Magnetococcus sp. PR-3: one gene and its partner. The protein of the gene in region 1 interacts with the protein of each later gene in a pairwise test. Links are inferred from orthologs where the notes say so. Each region holds a gene or a part of one and is shown on either strand. Other genes may lie near its edges. The genes, in order: V5T57_RS00570 and mrdA.

Region 1 (5,246 bases):
TCTAAACCACGGATATCCAAGGCGGCACGTTGGGCCAAAAAATAAACCGCCTCCGACAAAGGGGTTTGGATAAATTGATAGCTGGCTTGTGGAAAATGAGCAACCGATGATTTCATCCAGGCACTATGGTAGGGCTGTTTGCTCAACGTCAACTGGTATCGACCATCCCGTCTGTCCAGCCGCCAATGTAGGTTGGCATTTTTTAAGGTAACGGCCAACCGAACCCCTTCATCATGGGTACCCAATTGTGCCTGTTTAACCCATGGATCTTCAATACGGGGCAAAACCACCTGGGCATGCAGCGTGTTCGGCCAATCCACCACCAAGGTTGCCGAGTCCGCCAACCAGTTTACTTGAGGTTCAGGAAGTCGGGATGCTCCGCCAAGAAACAGATGCCACGCCGCTTCGTCATACTGGATCTCTAGATGACTCAACTCTATGAGTGTGCTCTGCAGAGCTTGTGGCCACCGAACCCAAAGCCCTTTTTCTGCCATCACCACTTCAGGGGGCTGCTCTCCATTTAAGGGTAAAATACGCACGCCTTGCCCACTCCACTGCAGCTGTGCTTTGAAGTGGGGCGCCATTTTGGGTGGCTTAATGGTATTCCAAATGGCCGCTTGGCATCGTAAGGTAACACCTCCAGCGGGCCAACCTTGTAAAATTTGGCAACGTTGGGGGTGTTCTTGCAGGGCACCAACAGGAATAAAGAGTTGATGCATGCCATTTTTATGCTCATCCAAACGCGCTTGAGCCCCCCATGAGGGTAGCGTAAGCAAAAAAATCACGCCAAATAGGATAATCTGGGCCCAAACACACGGCCTGACCTTTTGGAATAGCTTTATAAACGGTAAACTATCCATTTTTGAGTACCCTTTGTTAGTTGGGGGTGCGCAATGGGACAGTGGATTTCACGCAAACGGAACGGCGAATACTCCCCATGCCGGAAAATCATACAGACAAGGGTGCACCGAAAAAAGGTGCGGTGAAACCAAAACGTAAATCCAGCTGGGTATGGCGCTGGTTTAAACGTCTTTTTGTACTGGGGTTACTCCTCTCCCTGGCAGGCGGTATTTACGGTTGGTCCATCTATCTTAAGTTCTCTAAAGATCTGCCGACGCTACGCAGTTTAGAGGAGTACCACCCCTCTTTGGTGACACGGGTGTATGCCCGAGACTACCGGTTGATGGGGGAGTTTTATATTGAGCGGCGGAAGTTTATTCCCATTAAAGATGTGCCGCCTATGCTCATTAACGCTTTTTTAGCAACAGAAGATGCTCGTTTTTACAGCCATTTTGGCCTGGACCCTGTCGGCATTGTCCGGGCTTTCATCACCAACATGAAAGCCGGTCGGGTGGTCCAGGGCGCCTCCACCATCACCCAGCAGGTGGCAAAAACATTTTTACTCACAGCCGAGCGTAGTTATACACGAAAAATTAAAGAGGCCATCCTAGCCCTGCGTATTGAAGAGTCCCTCACCAAACAGGAGATCCTTGAACTCTACATCAACCAGATCTATCTGGGTGCAGGCGCTTACGGGGTTAGCTCCGCAGCACGTATTTATTTCAATAAAGATGTCTCAGAGTTGACCATTGCCCAGATGGCGATGCTTGCCGCTCTGCCTAAGGCCCCTTCCCGCTATTCACCATGGCGCTACAAAACGCGGGCAAAAAAACGACAACGGGCTGTTTTACAGCGCATGTATGATGTTGGCCACATCAACCGTGAGCAAGCCAAAGCAGAGGTCTCACGCCCCTTGGATCTGGCCCGTCCTCAGGTTCCCTTAGAACAGGTTGCTCCACACTATTTGGAACATGTACGCCGCACCTTGCAAGAGGAGTGGGGATCCTACCGTCTCTACCGAGGGGGGCTGGATGTCTACACCACCCTGGATCCCACCCTACAGGTCGCCGCTCAGCAAGCGGTAAGAGATGGTCTGGTCGCGTACAGTAAACGCCACGGTTACATGGGCCCCATCGGCACCATTGAGAACCTGGATCAAACCGCCATGGCCAAATGGCTCAAAAAGGTGGAGAAGGATCCTGTCACCACTCAGGGCTTTGTCAAAGCGGTGGTGCTTGAAATTCCTAAAGAGGGGCCTGCTAAAATTATGTTGGCCAAAGGGCATAGTTTTGACCTGCCCTTTTCTGGTGTTGAATGGGCACGTCCACGCACCGAGAAAAAGCTAAGACCCGGCCGAAAGATCAAAAAAATCAGTGATCTTTTACAGGTAGGAGACATCATTTTAGTGGATCTAAAACCTGTACTCAAACCGGACCCGCATAACCCTGGTGAACTTATTCCAGGTCATCAAGCCATTTTGGCCCAGGAGCCGGATGCCGAAGCTGCGCTCATCAGTATGGACCCCCACACCGGGCAGATCATTGCCATGGTGGGTGGCTATGACTTTAGCCGGAGTGAATACAACCGAGCGACCCAATCCAAACGTCTACCGGGCTCAGCTTACAAACCCTTTTTGTATGCCGCAGCCTTGGCCAATGGCTATAATCCAGCCACCCGTATTGATGACTCCCCCATCCCCATTGTCTATCATGATGGCGTGACCGGAGAGCGTAAAATATGGAAAGCTGAAAACTATGAAAAACGCTTTCATGGACCCACAACACTCCGGGTGGCGTTAGAACACTCCCGAAACCTTGTGACCATTCGACTGATGAAAAACCTGGGGGTCAAAAAGGTCGTTCCTTTTGTGCAAAAGTTTGGGTTGCGTATTCCAGAATCCAGACGCGACCTCTCCATCTCCCTGGGTACCATGAACTACTCCCCCATGCAGATGGCCCAAGCCTATGCAGCCTTCCCTAATGGCGGTAAATTGGTGGAACCGGTCTATATTGCACGCGTCCAAGATAGGTATGGACGTACCATCCACCGTCATGGTGGGGGGGACTGCCTGTTGTGCCATAAAGAGACGGAACGCTCTATTACCGACATGCTGCAAGGCCGTAAAACCGATTTACCCAAAGGCCATGAAAACATGTTTGGGGAGCAGGTTATGGACCCCAAAGTCGCCTACCAGGTAACCAGTATGCTTAAAGGGGTGGTCAGCCATGGTACGGGGCGCCGTGCCCGGGTCATTAAACGTCCCCTCGCCGGTAAAACAGGGACCACCAACGATCTACGCGATGCCTGGTTCCTTGGGTATAGCCCCTCCTTGGTTACCTCTGTTTGGGTAGGCCGGGATGATTACAAGACCCTTGGCTATAAAGAAACAGGCTCTAAGGCAGCGCTACCGATCTGGACCAACTATATGCAAGCAGCCCTTAAAGATCGGCCCGTGGTAGATTTTCCCGTCCCGGCGGGCATCTATCTGGAATCTGTAGATGGTCATGACGGCGGTCCTGTGACCGACAGCACCAAACGGGTGGTATTAGAAGCCTTTAAACCGGATGATCGCACCGTGCGGGCCAAGGAGCTTCGTCAACGCCGCAGCCCTGCTCGCCACCGTGGACAAACATTAAACCAAGGCTCAACATCTCAAACCGGAGGATCACCGGGTATCTCTATACCTTCTGGTCTTTATTAATAGGTGAACCATGCCCTCTCTCTTTGCCACACCGTTTCGACTCTTTTTTCTACTAGGGCTGAGCTACGGTTTTTTGGCCATGGCCATGTGGGTAGGAACCTTACTCATCCCTGAAGGTTGGCCACTGGTCCCCATGCTGATCGATAGCACACTCATGCCGGTTTTTTGGCATGGCCATGAGCTGGTTTTTGGCTTTTGTGGTGCCATTGGAGTGGGTTTTTTACTGACTGCCGCAGGGAATTGGGTCGGCAAACCCCTGGTTACCCCGGTACAGACCCTCTTGCTAGCCACAGCCTGGCTGATCGGTAGATTGGTCTTAATGCTCTCTGGCCCGTTACCCGAAATCTGGGTAAGTGTGGGCAATGCTCTATTTCCTCTCCTGACCCTTCTTCTCTTTCTCTACCACCTGGGTGGTTCAAAGAACCCTTGGCATCGGTCAGTACTCTTGGCCTATGGGCTGTACGCCGTTATCAATATCCTCTCTGTTCCCACGGCTTTGGAGATACTCCCCATTCCTTGGGCCAGTACGGGCCCCAAACTGGGTATGGCTGCGCTGATCTTGATCGTTACGGCCATAGGGGGTCGTATTATTCCACTCTTTACCGTGAACTGGTTAAAGAACAGTGGGCGGGATAGCCAAGCGAGTTACACCCCCCTACCCTGGCTTGAGAACGCCACCTTGGTTATGACACTGCTGGTCATCGCGGGTATGATGTTTATGGGTATGGAAAACCCATGGATGGCCTTTCTCTACCTTCCCACAGGCATACTTCACCTCATGCGTCTCGCACGCTGGAACGGACACCGCACCGCCAGTGCACCCATTGTGTGGGTGATGCATGTGGGCTACTTGTCCATTCCTCTGGGGTTCATAGCCTTAGCACTACCTTTTAAATTGGATGTTGTCCGCATCCTCACAGCTTTTCACATCTGGACCATTGGGGTTGGGGGGCTCTTTTTGATCGGTATTGTTACCCGGGTAGGATTGGGCCATACCGGCCGCCCCATCCAACCACACCCATGGACAGTACTAGCCTACGGCCTGTTCTTGGTCGCTTTATTGGTACGATCAATCGTCCCCATGATTTGGCAAGAGGTATTGGGAGAAAGCTACTGGTTATCCGGAAGTATCTGGATGGCCGCCATGCTGCTTATTTTAATTCGCTATCTGCCTATTTTACTGACGCCACGCCCCGATGGAAAAGTGGGATAGAGCGCTAGACCAGCCTAAAAACCTGATCTAGACCTGCTACTTTAAAGAGGCGTTCGAGCTTAGGGTGTAGGTTGCGTATGGCAATGGTGTAGGCTTTTTCACCTAAGGCTTGGTGAAAAAGCAGAAACACCCCCAACCCGACACTGTCCATGACCTCTATCTTGGTACAGTCAATGACCACATCCAAATGATCGGGAATACGCTCTGCCAGTTCAAGGTAAGGGGTATAGGAATAAAAACCTGGCGCACTTTGGGGGATGATGCAGAAGGAGTGTGCATCTACTTTTAATGCAAATTCAGGATTGACTGTCTGTGTAATCATCTGTCCCACCTGCTCAATAAATCCTACATAATCTATACATGACATCTTGGCATAAATATGGGTGAGATCAACGAGATTGTTTGAGAAAGCATATCTCAATAAAAAGTCATGCGTGCTCACCATGAAATAAAAGGGGGCACGGTCCGCCAACCATTCACCATAGAGTCCTT
Region 2 (10,269 bases), on another replicon or contig:
AGACCAGGGTGATCCTGGCAGTAAATGAGCATGTCTGTTGTATCTGAAGCTGGGTTGGTTCGGAAGCAGACCGCCAGCGGATCATTAAGTTTGCCATGTAAACTGCGGAAATGATCGGCAACTGCACCGGGTTCAAAGCCCACAAAATAGTCATCATAAAAACGATCCAAGTAGGCTTGGACCTCATCTTCTGTGTAATCTTCGCACAACATGTCACTGGTTGCTTCACGCTGTTCTTGGGCCAGTTCGGCCATATCTTCCGGTTTAAACAGACCGCGAACAATCACTTGTGACGTCACACCATATAGGCGACGCAACAGAGAGGCTTTCCACTCATTCCAAACATTGGGGCCGACGGCACGAATATCCGAAACCGTTAACAGTAACAGCATATCCATATTTTCCAACCCACCCATCTGGCGGGCAAATTGGAAGACGGTTTCAGGGTCGTTGACATCACGCCGGAAGGCGGTATGGGAGAAGATGAGATGGTTACGAACCAGCCATGCCACCTGTTCGGTCTCTTGACGGTCCAAGCCTAGGCGTGGGCACACTTCGCGGGCAATAATGGCCCCTTTGATCTCATGGTTACCGCCACGCCCTTTAGCAATATCATGAAAGAGCACAGCCACCAGTAAAACCAATGGGTTGCGCACTCGATTGATCAGCTCAGTCGCCAGTGGAAGTTCGTTGGTGAGCTTGCCTGCACGGATGGCACGCAGGGCTTCCACAGCCAAAATGGAGTGTTCATCCACGGTATACACATGAAAGAGATCGTGTTGTGTTTGGCCAATAATCCGCCCAAATTCTGGAATAAAACGGCCCAGCAAACCGCAGTTGTTCATCCGGCGTAGCGCCCAGGCTACCCCTCTATTGGCGGTTAAGATTTTACGGAAGGATTCGATCACCTTCTCGTTGTGCCTAAAGTTACGGTCTGCCAAGGCTAAGTTGCCGGTGATCTGACGAAGCGCGTTGGGATGGATGCTCTTATCATACCGCTGCGCCGTTTCAAACAGTGTCATCAGCCGGGATGGATCTTCCTCAAAGGCGTTGGGGCAGCTCACCGTGAGCATGTCCCCATCCAGCACAAAGCAGTCTTCCAGCGGTACTGATTGAAGTTCAGTATCTTTATGTTCTTCCGCATATTGGTGAAGAAAGACTTGGCAGAGATTATGAATCTGCTTGGCCGTTTGGTAGTAGCGGCGCATGAACTGCTCAACGCCCAACATGCCTTCACGATCTTTATAGCTAAAATCTTGAGCAATGGTGACCTGGTGACCAAAAGTCAAACGGTCATCCCGTCGGTCTGCTGTGTAGTGCAGAGCGTTACGAATACGCCAAAGAAACTCCCGAGCTCGGGTGAAGGTGTTGTACTCCTCCTCGGTAATTAACTGTTGAGGAATGAGATCTTTAACACGCTGAACCTTATAGCGATATTTGGCGGCCCAGAAGAGGGTGTGGATGTCTCTTAAACCGCCTGGGTTCTCTTTAATATTAGGTTCTAAATAGAACAAGGAGTTGCCAAAGCGTTCATGGCGTTTGGTCTGCTCTTCCAGTTTTTCTTTAAGAAAACCGGCAGGATCAGAAAGTACACGGTCCTGAAACTGATCTCGAAAAGTCTTAAAAAGTTTGCGGTTCCCGGCTAAAAAGCGGGATTCCAGCATGCTGGTGCGGTTTTCGATCTCTTCATTAGCCTGCGCCATGCATTCATCTAAGGTGCGAACTGCTTGGCCAACATCCAAACCCAGATCCCAAAGGAAGTAGAGAACCTTCTCAATTTTGCCGGTAATGTCAGCTTTGGCACCATCCGGAATAATAAATAAAAGGTCAATATCGGAGTAGGGGGCCAGTTCCCCCCGGCCATAACCCCCCGTGGCGACCATGGCATACCGCTCTTCTGGACTCTCCTGAAACGTCGAGGCTTCATGTTCACTCAATTGATCAGAGATCCCATGAATGAGCGCGTGCAGGCGGTTGAGCAGTAGATCCACCACAAAGGTGTGTCCTTTAACAATGCGCCGTCCCGAGGCCCCACTTTCATGTTCGAGACGTAGGGCCTCCCGGCCCATTTGCAGGGCATTCTTAAAGAGTTGAACAAGCTCTTGCCGTCCTTTTGTTTCTAGGATATTGGCACCATGTCGTCGCAGAGAATCTGCAATGGCGGCGTCCAATTCAGCAATATTGACCAGAGGGCGTTTGGCATCTCGATGCATGATAAAGCCATTAATGAAGGTAATGCGCTGCTGCCCTGTAATGGGTGCTTGAAGCGCTGGTAGGTAACGTGTACATTCCTATAGCTTAAGTCCAAATGCCTCCGTCGCCAAGGATGCACCGTTTATTGCATACACTTTTGGTGTCGGAAAGGCTGGATATTGGCAGGGTTACGCCACTATGGTTTCAGTGACGTACAAACCCTATCTATAGAGTAGACCCTTGTACCTGAGGTTCCACGGTAATGTTGAGTAAACTTTTGGGGCTTTTCTCCACCGATATGGCCATTGACCTTGGCACAGCCAACACTTTGGTCTATGTGCGAGGAAAAGGCATCGTACTTTCTGAACCTTCGGTGGTGGCTATCCATGAAAGCCCACGGAATGGTCGTAAAGTCTTGGCGGTGGGTAATGAAGCCAAACGTATGTTGGGCCGTACCCCCGGTAATATTGTGGCCACCCGTCCCATGCGCGATGGGGTGATCGCTGACTTTACGGTGACGGAGGCGATGCTGAAGCATTTTATTCGCCGGGTTCATAAGCGCCGCTTTTTTCATTCTCCACGCATTATTGTCTGCGTGCCCAACGGTGCGACACCTGTGGAGCGTAAAGCCATTCGGGAATCTGCTGAGACAGCGGGTGCCCGAGAGGTGTTCTTGATTGAAGAACCCATGGCTGCGGCCATTGGGGCCGGGTTGCCGGTTACCGATGCCTCAGGATCCATGGTGGTAGATATTGGTGGCGGAACCAGTGAAGTTGCCATTATATCCCTGGCTGGCATCGTTTTTTCTCGTTCCATTCGTGTGGGTGGGGATAAAATGGATGAGGCCATTATGGCCCACGTCCGGCGTAAATACTCCCTGCTGATCGGCGAGAGCACGGCGGAAATGATTAAAATTCAGGTTGGCTCGGCCTATCCTCAGGAAGAACGTATTGAGGTAGAGGTTAAGGGGCGTGACTTGATTAATGGTGTGCCTAAGCATCAGATCATCTCTGATCCTGAAATTCTTGAAGCCCTGCAAGAGCCCATCAATGCCATAACCGAAGGGGTGCGTACTGCCCTGGAACGTTGCCCGCCTGAGTTGGCGGCGGATATCGTGGATCGGGGTATTGTCCTCACCGGTGGCGGTGGCTTGCTGCGTGGGCTCGATCGTCTGCTCTCAGAAGAGACGGGTTTACCTGTCATTGTGGCCGAAGATCCACTCTCCTGTGTGGTGATGGGATCCGGTAAAGCGTTGGATGAACTGGATGCCATGTCTGACATCCTTACTGACCAGTAAAAACTTGGTAGGATGAAATGCTGCCCTTGTGGAGCTTCATACGTCTGCACCGACAAAGATTAACGGCCGCAACCTTTCTGTTGCTGGCCGTTTTTCTATTATTTGTACTCCGGGCAGACTCGCCAGGTATGCAGACCTTTAAGGGGAGTGTTGCTAACCTGATGGGGGGGGTGCAACGTTTGTTGCTCTCCCCTGTCGAGGCTACCCGTGCAGCGAATCAACGGTTGCAGGAGCTAGGGCGGCTTGATGAGGAGAACAGACGCCTGAAGCGGCAGGTCTCTAACCTGGGGCCCATGCGTTTGCAGCTGGATGAGACCCTTAAGGAGAACAGGCGTCTGCGGCAGATTTTGCGTATGCCGGTTGAGCCTTCTTATACCTATACCGTGGCCCGTGTGGTCGGGGATAGCTCTTCTGCCTTTTCCCGTGTTCTGCTGGTCAACGCCGGTGCTGAGGAAAAAGTACGACCGGATACCCCTGCTGTAAGTCCTGCGGGTGTGGTGGGTCGTGTGGTGGCCGTTGGGACCCGGCGCAGTACTGTGTTGACCCTTCAGGATATCAACTCCCGTGTGCCGGTCCAGGTCCAGCGCTCCCGTTTACGGGCGGTGGTGGCGGGGCGTAATGATCAAACCCTGGATCTTCGTTTTGTGGTCAAAGGGGGGGATATTCATGTGGGTGATCTACTCATTACCTCTGGTACGGGGGGGGTGTTTCCCAGGGGTATTGGCGTTGCCCGTGTGACCGCATTAAATCTTAATGTCGATGGTCTGTTTATCCAGGCAAAAGCCCGTTCTTTGGTTGATTTGGATCGCTTAGAAGAGCTGCGTTTAATGCTTCCTGTGGTAGAAACCGTACCACTACGGGAGCGGGATGAGGCTACGATAACCGATTCCACCGATTTGCGGCCCCTGGGTCTGATGCCTGAAGCATCACCATCGCCATGACCTTAGCGGGTACCTTACTGGCACCTTGGTTGCCCTTTTTAAGTCTGTTGCTGGCGGTGGCGGTGCAGGAGGTTGCGCTGCCCTATGAGGCATGGTCGGTTTGGCGCCCAGATCTGTTGTTGGTTGCCCTGTTTTACTGGCGACTCTACCGCCCGGACCGCTGTGGGCCAGGTTCTGCCTTTAGTGCAGGTTTGACGGTTGATGTGCTCAGTGGGGGACCGCTGGGTATGAATGCACTGAGTAAAACACTCATTACCCTGTTGATTCGTCGGTTTGGTCGTCGGTTGCGGGCGACGGATGCCATCTTTCTATTGCCCATTTTGGCGCTATTGTCCATGCTGGATCAGTTCATTCAGCTTGGCTTGTCTACCTTGTTGCAAGGGTGGGGCGTGCGCTGGCCGCTTCTGTTTGGCCGTATTGCAGCCACAGCTTTGATCGCCCCTTTAATCGTGGCCCTGCTGATCCATATTCACCGTATCTGGTTGGGAGAAACCCCCCGTGCTGGAAGATGAGTACGAACGCTTCCGAATCGATGCCCGTAAACGGGTATTGCTGCTGGGTGGGCTGCAAGGTGGGCTGTTTTTACTGCTTGCTGGGCGGCTCTTTCAGCTACAGGTGCTGAAAGGGGGCGATTATAAAGATCTGGCAGAAGATAACCGGATTAGCTGGAACCCTATCCCGGCCCCCAGGGGGCGTATTTTAGACCGCTTTGGTCAGGTGATGGTGGACAATGTTCCAGACTACCGTCTGTTAATTGTTCCCGAGCGGGCAGGGCCCCTTATGCCACTGGTGGCCCGTCTGCGTAAGTTGGTGGATCTGACCGATGATGAGGTGGAAGGGTTACTTAAACAGGTTAAGCGTCAGCGCTCTTTTCTCCCTGTTCAGGTTAAAGACAATCTAAAATGGGAAGAGGTGAGCCGGCTTGAGGCTAGGCAGCACGCCTTCCCAGGTATGATGATACAGGCGCAAAGTCGGCGGAACTACCCCCATGGTAATAGTGCAGCCCACTTGCTTGGGTACTTGGGGGAGGTTGTCGGGCGGGATCGAGAACGATTTAGCCGGGTAGCTTTCCGATCAGGTGATCTGGTGGGTAAAACGGGCATGGAACGTGCCTTCGAAAAAAAATTGCGGGGGGATGAAGGCATCTCCGAAATTGAGGTTAATGCCGTTGGGCGTCAGGTGCGGCAGCTGCGGGCCAGCCAGCCAAAGACTGGTGAAGATCTGGTCCTTACCATTGATATGGCCTTGCAGCAGGATGCCGAAAAGGCCTTGGGGAATCGTGCCGGTGCGGTGGTGGTGATGGATCCCCGCAGTGGTGAGATCTTGGCCTTGGTTAGTTCTCCGTCCTATAATCCCAATCAATTCATTCAAGGTTTTACCAGTAACGCCTGGAATACCCTGATTAATGATCCCAAGCGTCCTCTCTCCAACAAAGTTCTGCAAGGTCAATATCCGCCTGGCTCAACCTTCAAGATGGTTGTGGCCCTTTCAGCTTTAGGGGAAGGGGTTATCACCCCGACCCAAAAGCTCCATTGTCCAGGGTATTGGTCGTACAAAGGTCATCGGTTCCACTGTTGGCACCGGGGGGGGCATGGCTGGGTAGACCTGAACAAGGCCATGTCTCAATCCTGTGATGTCTATTTTTATCGTATTGCCGATAAATTGGGTATTGACCAGATTCATGCGATGGCGGGTCGTTTTGGTTTTGGTCAGACAACGGGGATTGAGCTGGGCGGTGAGAGCCGAGGGCTTAACCCATCCCGTAACTGGAAACGCATGCGTCATCGGAAAATATGGTTTCCCGGTGAGACATTGATTACCGCCATTGGTCAGGGGTATCTCTCCGCCACACCACTACAGTTGGTCAATATGACAGCAACCATCGCCAACGGGGGGACACTTTACCAGCCTTCTTTGGTGCGCCCTCGTGGTGGTTACGAGCCCCGAGTGCTCAATCATGCCCGGCTGGATCCTGAACATCTTCAGTTGGTGCAAAAATCGATGGAGTATGTCTACTACGGTCGCTCAGGCACGGCCCGCAATGCCAAACCAGAAACGGTCAGAGCTGCCGGCAAAACGGGTACCTCACAGGTGGTACGGCATCGACGTAAAACCGAGGGAGGCAAGCCGATTCCTGAAGAGCAAGAACGGTTTAAGGACCATGCGCTGTTTGTCAGTTATGCCCCCTCAACAGACCCAGAGTTGGCTATTGCGGTGATTGTTGAACATGGTGGACATGGGGGTAGTACTGCCGCACCGGTTGCTCAGGCGATTATTGATGCACACTTTACCCGTCGACAACTGCGTTGGGAACGCCGAGCGGTATGAACAGCGATAAACGACAAAAACGAAAAGGTATTTTAACGCCTTCATCGCAACGTTTAACCATGGAAGAGCGGGTTTATCGCTTTCCCTGGGGCCTGTTTTTGGCGGTTCTTGCCATTTTAGGTATTGGGTTAGGGGTTCTGTATTCAGCTACGGGTGGGGACAGTAATATTCTCATCAAGCAGGGGGTACGGATTGTCGCCATGCTGATGCTGTTTTTTATGTTGGCCTTGGCGGGAGAAAAAGTTTTTCGGCACAACGCCTATTTAATCTACCTCTTGGTGTTATTACTATTGGTGGCGGTATTTGCCATGGGCCATATCGGTATGGGGGCTCGGCGGTGGATTGATCTGGGGATTATGCGCTTGCAGCCTTCAGAGCTGATGAAGGTGGCTCTGGCGATTGCTCTGGCGCGTTGGTTTCATGATCGAAATGTGGCCAAAGGTATTGGCTTAAAAGATCTGATCGGCCCCGCTTTTTTGATCGGCCTGCCCATGGTTTTAATCTTAAAGCAGCCAGATCTGGGTACGGCCATTGCGGTAGCGGCCATTGGGATTACCGTCGTGTTTGTGGCTGGATTGTCATGGAAAATTCTTCTTGGTGGTTTTGTTATGCTTGGTGCCGCCATGCCCTTGGTATGGAATAGTTTGCATGACTATCAGCGGCGCCGGGTTGAGACGCTCCTCTCCCCAGAGAGTGATCCATTGGGGGCTGGTTATCACATTATTCAGTCTAAAATTGCAGTGGGATCTGGTGGTGTGTTGGGAAAAGGGTATCTTTCTGGCAGTCAGAACCTGTTGAATTTTCTACCTGAACGGCATACCGATTTTATTTTTTCAGTGCTTGCTGAAGAGTGGGGCTTTGTTGGTGCCATTGTTCTGCTTGGGCTTTATGCCATTGTCGTTGCACGTGGTTTGTTTATCTGTATGACAGCGCGAAACCGCTTTGGAATGCTATTAGCTGTTGGCCTGTTAACCATGTTAGGACTGCAAGTTGTCATTAACATTGGCATGGTTGTCGGCATTCTGCCTGTGGTGGGGATACCCCTTCCTCTGGTAAGCTACGGCGGTAGCTCACTATTAACAACAATGGTGGCCATGGGGCTGTTGGCCCATGTGAGTATCCATTCAAAATCCATGAGCCGGACTGTGTAGCCGGGAGTGAATAATGAAATTATCGCAATTGGCCAGTCAGTTGCAGCTGACTTTGCATGGCGAAGATGTTGAGATTACAACCGTTTCTCCGGTGGAGTCCGCATCATCAGGTGCGCTCTCGTTTGTGTTAGAACCGGGCTATCTTGAAAAAATGGGCTCAGCCTCCGCTTTGATCATCAGTCAAAAAGTTGCAGAGACAGGGCAGGTCAAGCGACCACATTTAGTGAGTTCAGCACCGGCACTGGATGCGGGGCGAGCTGGTCTTTTGCTGGGTATGTCTGGGTTTGGTGCAAACCACCATGGCATTCACCCAAGTGCGGTTGTCAGCTCTAAAGCCACGGTGGGGCAACGGGTTAGTATTGGCCCCCATGTTGTGGTGGAAGATGATGTGATCCTAGATGATGATGTGGTTTTGCATCCGGGGGTGGTGATCCATCAACGCTGTGAAGTTGGGGCAGGTACCATCATCCATAGTGGTACCGTTGTGGGCTCCGATGGCTTTGGCTATGAATTTGTCCAGGGTCAGCACCAGCGTATTCCACACTTTGGTAATGTCGTCATTGAAGAAGGGGTGGAAATTGGTGCCAATACCACCATTGACCGTGCCCGCTTTGGTGAAACACGTATCGGTGCCGGAACCCGTATCGATAACCAGGTTCAAATTGGACATAATGTTCAAATTGGCAAGAGCTGCATTATTGTTTCTCAGGTGGGTATTGCGGGATCGTGTATCATTGGTGATTATGCCATTCTTGCTGGTCAAGCGGGCTTGGCGCCCCATGTTGAGGTGGGCTCGGGGGCGCGCATTGGTGCCAGTACAGGGCTGGCCTCCGGTAAAGTGCCTGAGGGTGAAACCTGGACCGGTTGGTGGGGGCAGCCGCACAGGGAAAATATGCTGCAGATTAGTACTTTAAAGAAACTTCCTGCCTTTATGAAGCAGGTGAAGGCATTTATGAAAAAGATGGAGAATACCCCATGAACATGACCAGCCATGTGCAAAACCGCTATGCCGCAGGTGCCCAGGCCGTTGAGCCAGAGCTGTGCTGCCCGGTGGACTATGATCAAGATCTTTTGAAACTGTTGCCTAAAGAGATTGTTGATCGGGATTATGGATGTGGGGATCCCTCCCGCTATGTCAAAGCGGGTGATACCGTTTTGGATTTAGGCTCTGGTGGCGGTAAAATCTGCTACATGGCAGCTCAATTGGTGGGAGAGGGCGGGCGTGTGATCGGTGTGGATATGACCGATGATATGCTGGCTTTAGCCCGCCAGTTTCAGTCTGAGATGGCCGAGAAGTTGGGTGAGGATCGGGTTGCGTTCCATAAGGGGCAAATTCAGGATTTGGCGTTGAGTTTGGATGCGGTCTCGGCCTATTTAGCTGAACACCCCGTGCAGAGCGTGGAGCAGATGCAAGCCTTTGAGGCTTGGAAGCAGGCTCAGCGCTCAGAAAGCCCAATGATTCCATCCAACTCTGTGGATCTGGTGGTTTCCAACTGCGTGCTGAACTTGGTGGATGATGCCCATAAGCAGCAGTTAATGTCAGAAATTTTTAGAGTTCTTAAGCCTGGAGGCCGAGCAGCAATCTCCGATATTGTCAGTGATGCACCCATTCCTGATGCAATGAAAAATGATCCTGAACTCTGGTCTGGTTGTATTTCTGGTGCTTTTGAAGAGGCAGGGTTTGGGGATGCTTTCCGTGCGGCTGGCTTTGTGGGGGTTGCTTACGATAAGTGGGATGAAAAACCGTGGCGGGTAGAGGGGGGCATTGAGTTCCGCTCTGTCACCATCGTAGCTCATAAGCCGCCCGTGGTTGATCCATCCGATCAAGGCCATGCTGTTATTTATAAAGGCCCCTTTACCCATGTCACCGATGAGTGGGAAAATATCTACCCCTGTGGGCAACGTATTGCGGTCAATAAGCAGACCTATGAGCTGCTGGGGCGTGAGCCTTATGTCGAACATTTTATTCGCATGGCACCGGCACGGAGTATGTTGCCAACACCCTTTACCCAAGGTCCCGGTACCATCCGTCCTGTTGAGATGATTCGAGGTGGCTCCAGCAGCAGTGGTGGAAGCTGCACCCCTGGTGGGGGCTGCTGTTGAGATTAAATTTGGCACTGATGGCCCGTGTACCCCAGCTTGGTAAGGTTAAAACCAGGCTGGCGGCTACACTGGGTGATCAGACCGCATTGCATGCCCACTGTACGTTATTGAAACATGTGGCCAAACAGCTTCATGCTTGGCCCGGCTCATTGACCTTATGGGCAACCCCTTCCGCTGAACATCCCCTGTTTGAACAACTATTCCCTACGGCTCAACGATCTCTTCAGCCCCAGGGGGATTTGGGTGAGCGTCTGAT

Evidence for each region.
Region 2: the proteins of V5T57_RS00570 (region 1) and mrdA interact in binary tests that used the Escherichia coli proteins (3 or more experiments, as listed by UniProt). The link is inferred for Magnetococcus sp. PR-3 from one-to-one orthologs.

The regions. Positions count from the first base shown.
Region 1 is NZ_JBAHUQ010000001.1:132,569-137,814, forward strand. What follows is about bases 569-3,741. They hold V5T57_RS00570 (penicillin-binding protein 1A), read left to right. Parts: upstream 569-937; coding sequence 938-3,541; downstream 3,542-3,741. Other genes in these bases: V5T57_RS00565 (hypothetical protein), read right to left, coding at 569-776; V5T57_RS00575 (NnrS family protein), read left to right, coding at 3,552-3,741. Outside these bases: more of V5T57_RS00565, read right to left, coding at 1-568; more of V5T57_RS00575, read left to right, coding at 3,742-4,754; V5T57_RS00580 (STAS domain-containing protein), read right to left, coding at 4,759-5,076. UniProt on the Escherichia coli protein: Cell wall formation. Synthesis of cross-linked peptidoglycan from the lipid intermediates.
Region 2 is NZ_JBAHUQ010000022.1:20,135-30,403, forward strand. The notes cover bases 4,345-7,344. They hold mrdA (penicillin-binding protein 2), read left to right. Parts: upstream 4,345-4,929; coding sequence 4,930-6,759; downstream 6,760-7,344. Other genes in these bases: mreC (rod shape-determining protein MreC), read left to right, coding at 4,345-4,431; mreD (rod shape-determining protein MreD), read left to right, coding at 4,428-4,943; rodA (rod shape-determining protein RodA), read left to right, coding at 6,756-7,344. In the rest of the region: glnD ([protein-PII] uridylyltransferase), read right to left, coding at 1-2,213; V5T57_RS13245 (rod shape-determining protein), read left to right, coding at 2,456-3,490; more of mreC, read left to right, coding at 3,508-4,344; more of rodA, read left to right, coding at 7,345-7,910; lpxD (UDP-3-O-(3-hydroxymyristoyl)glucosamine N-acyltransferase), read left to right, coding at 7,924-8,889; V5T57_RS13275 (methyltransferase domain-containing protein), read left to right, coding at 8,886-10,013; V5T57_RS13280 (TIGR04282 family arsenosugar biosynthesis glycosyltransferase), read left to right, coding at 10,010-10,269. UniProt on the Escherichia coli protein: Catalyzes cross-linking of the peptidoglycan cell wall. Responsible for the determination of the rod shape of the cell. Is probably required for lateral peptidoglycan synthesis and maintenance of the correct diameter during lateral and centripetal growth.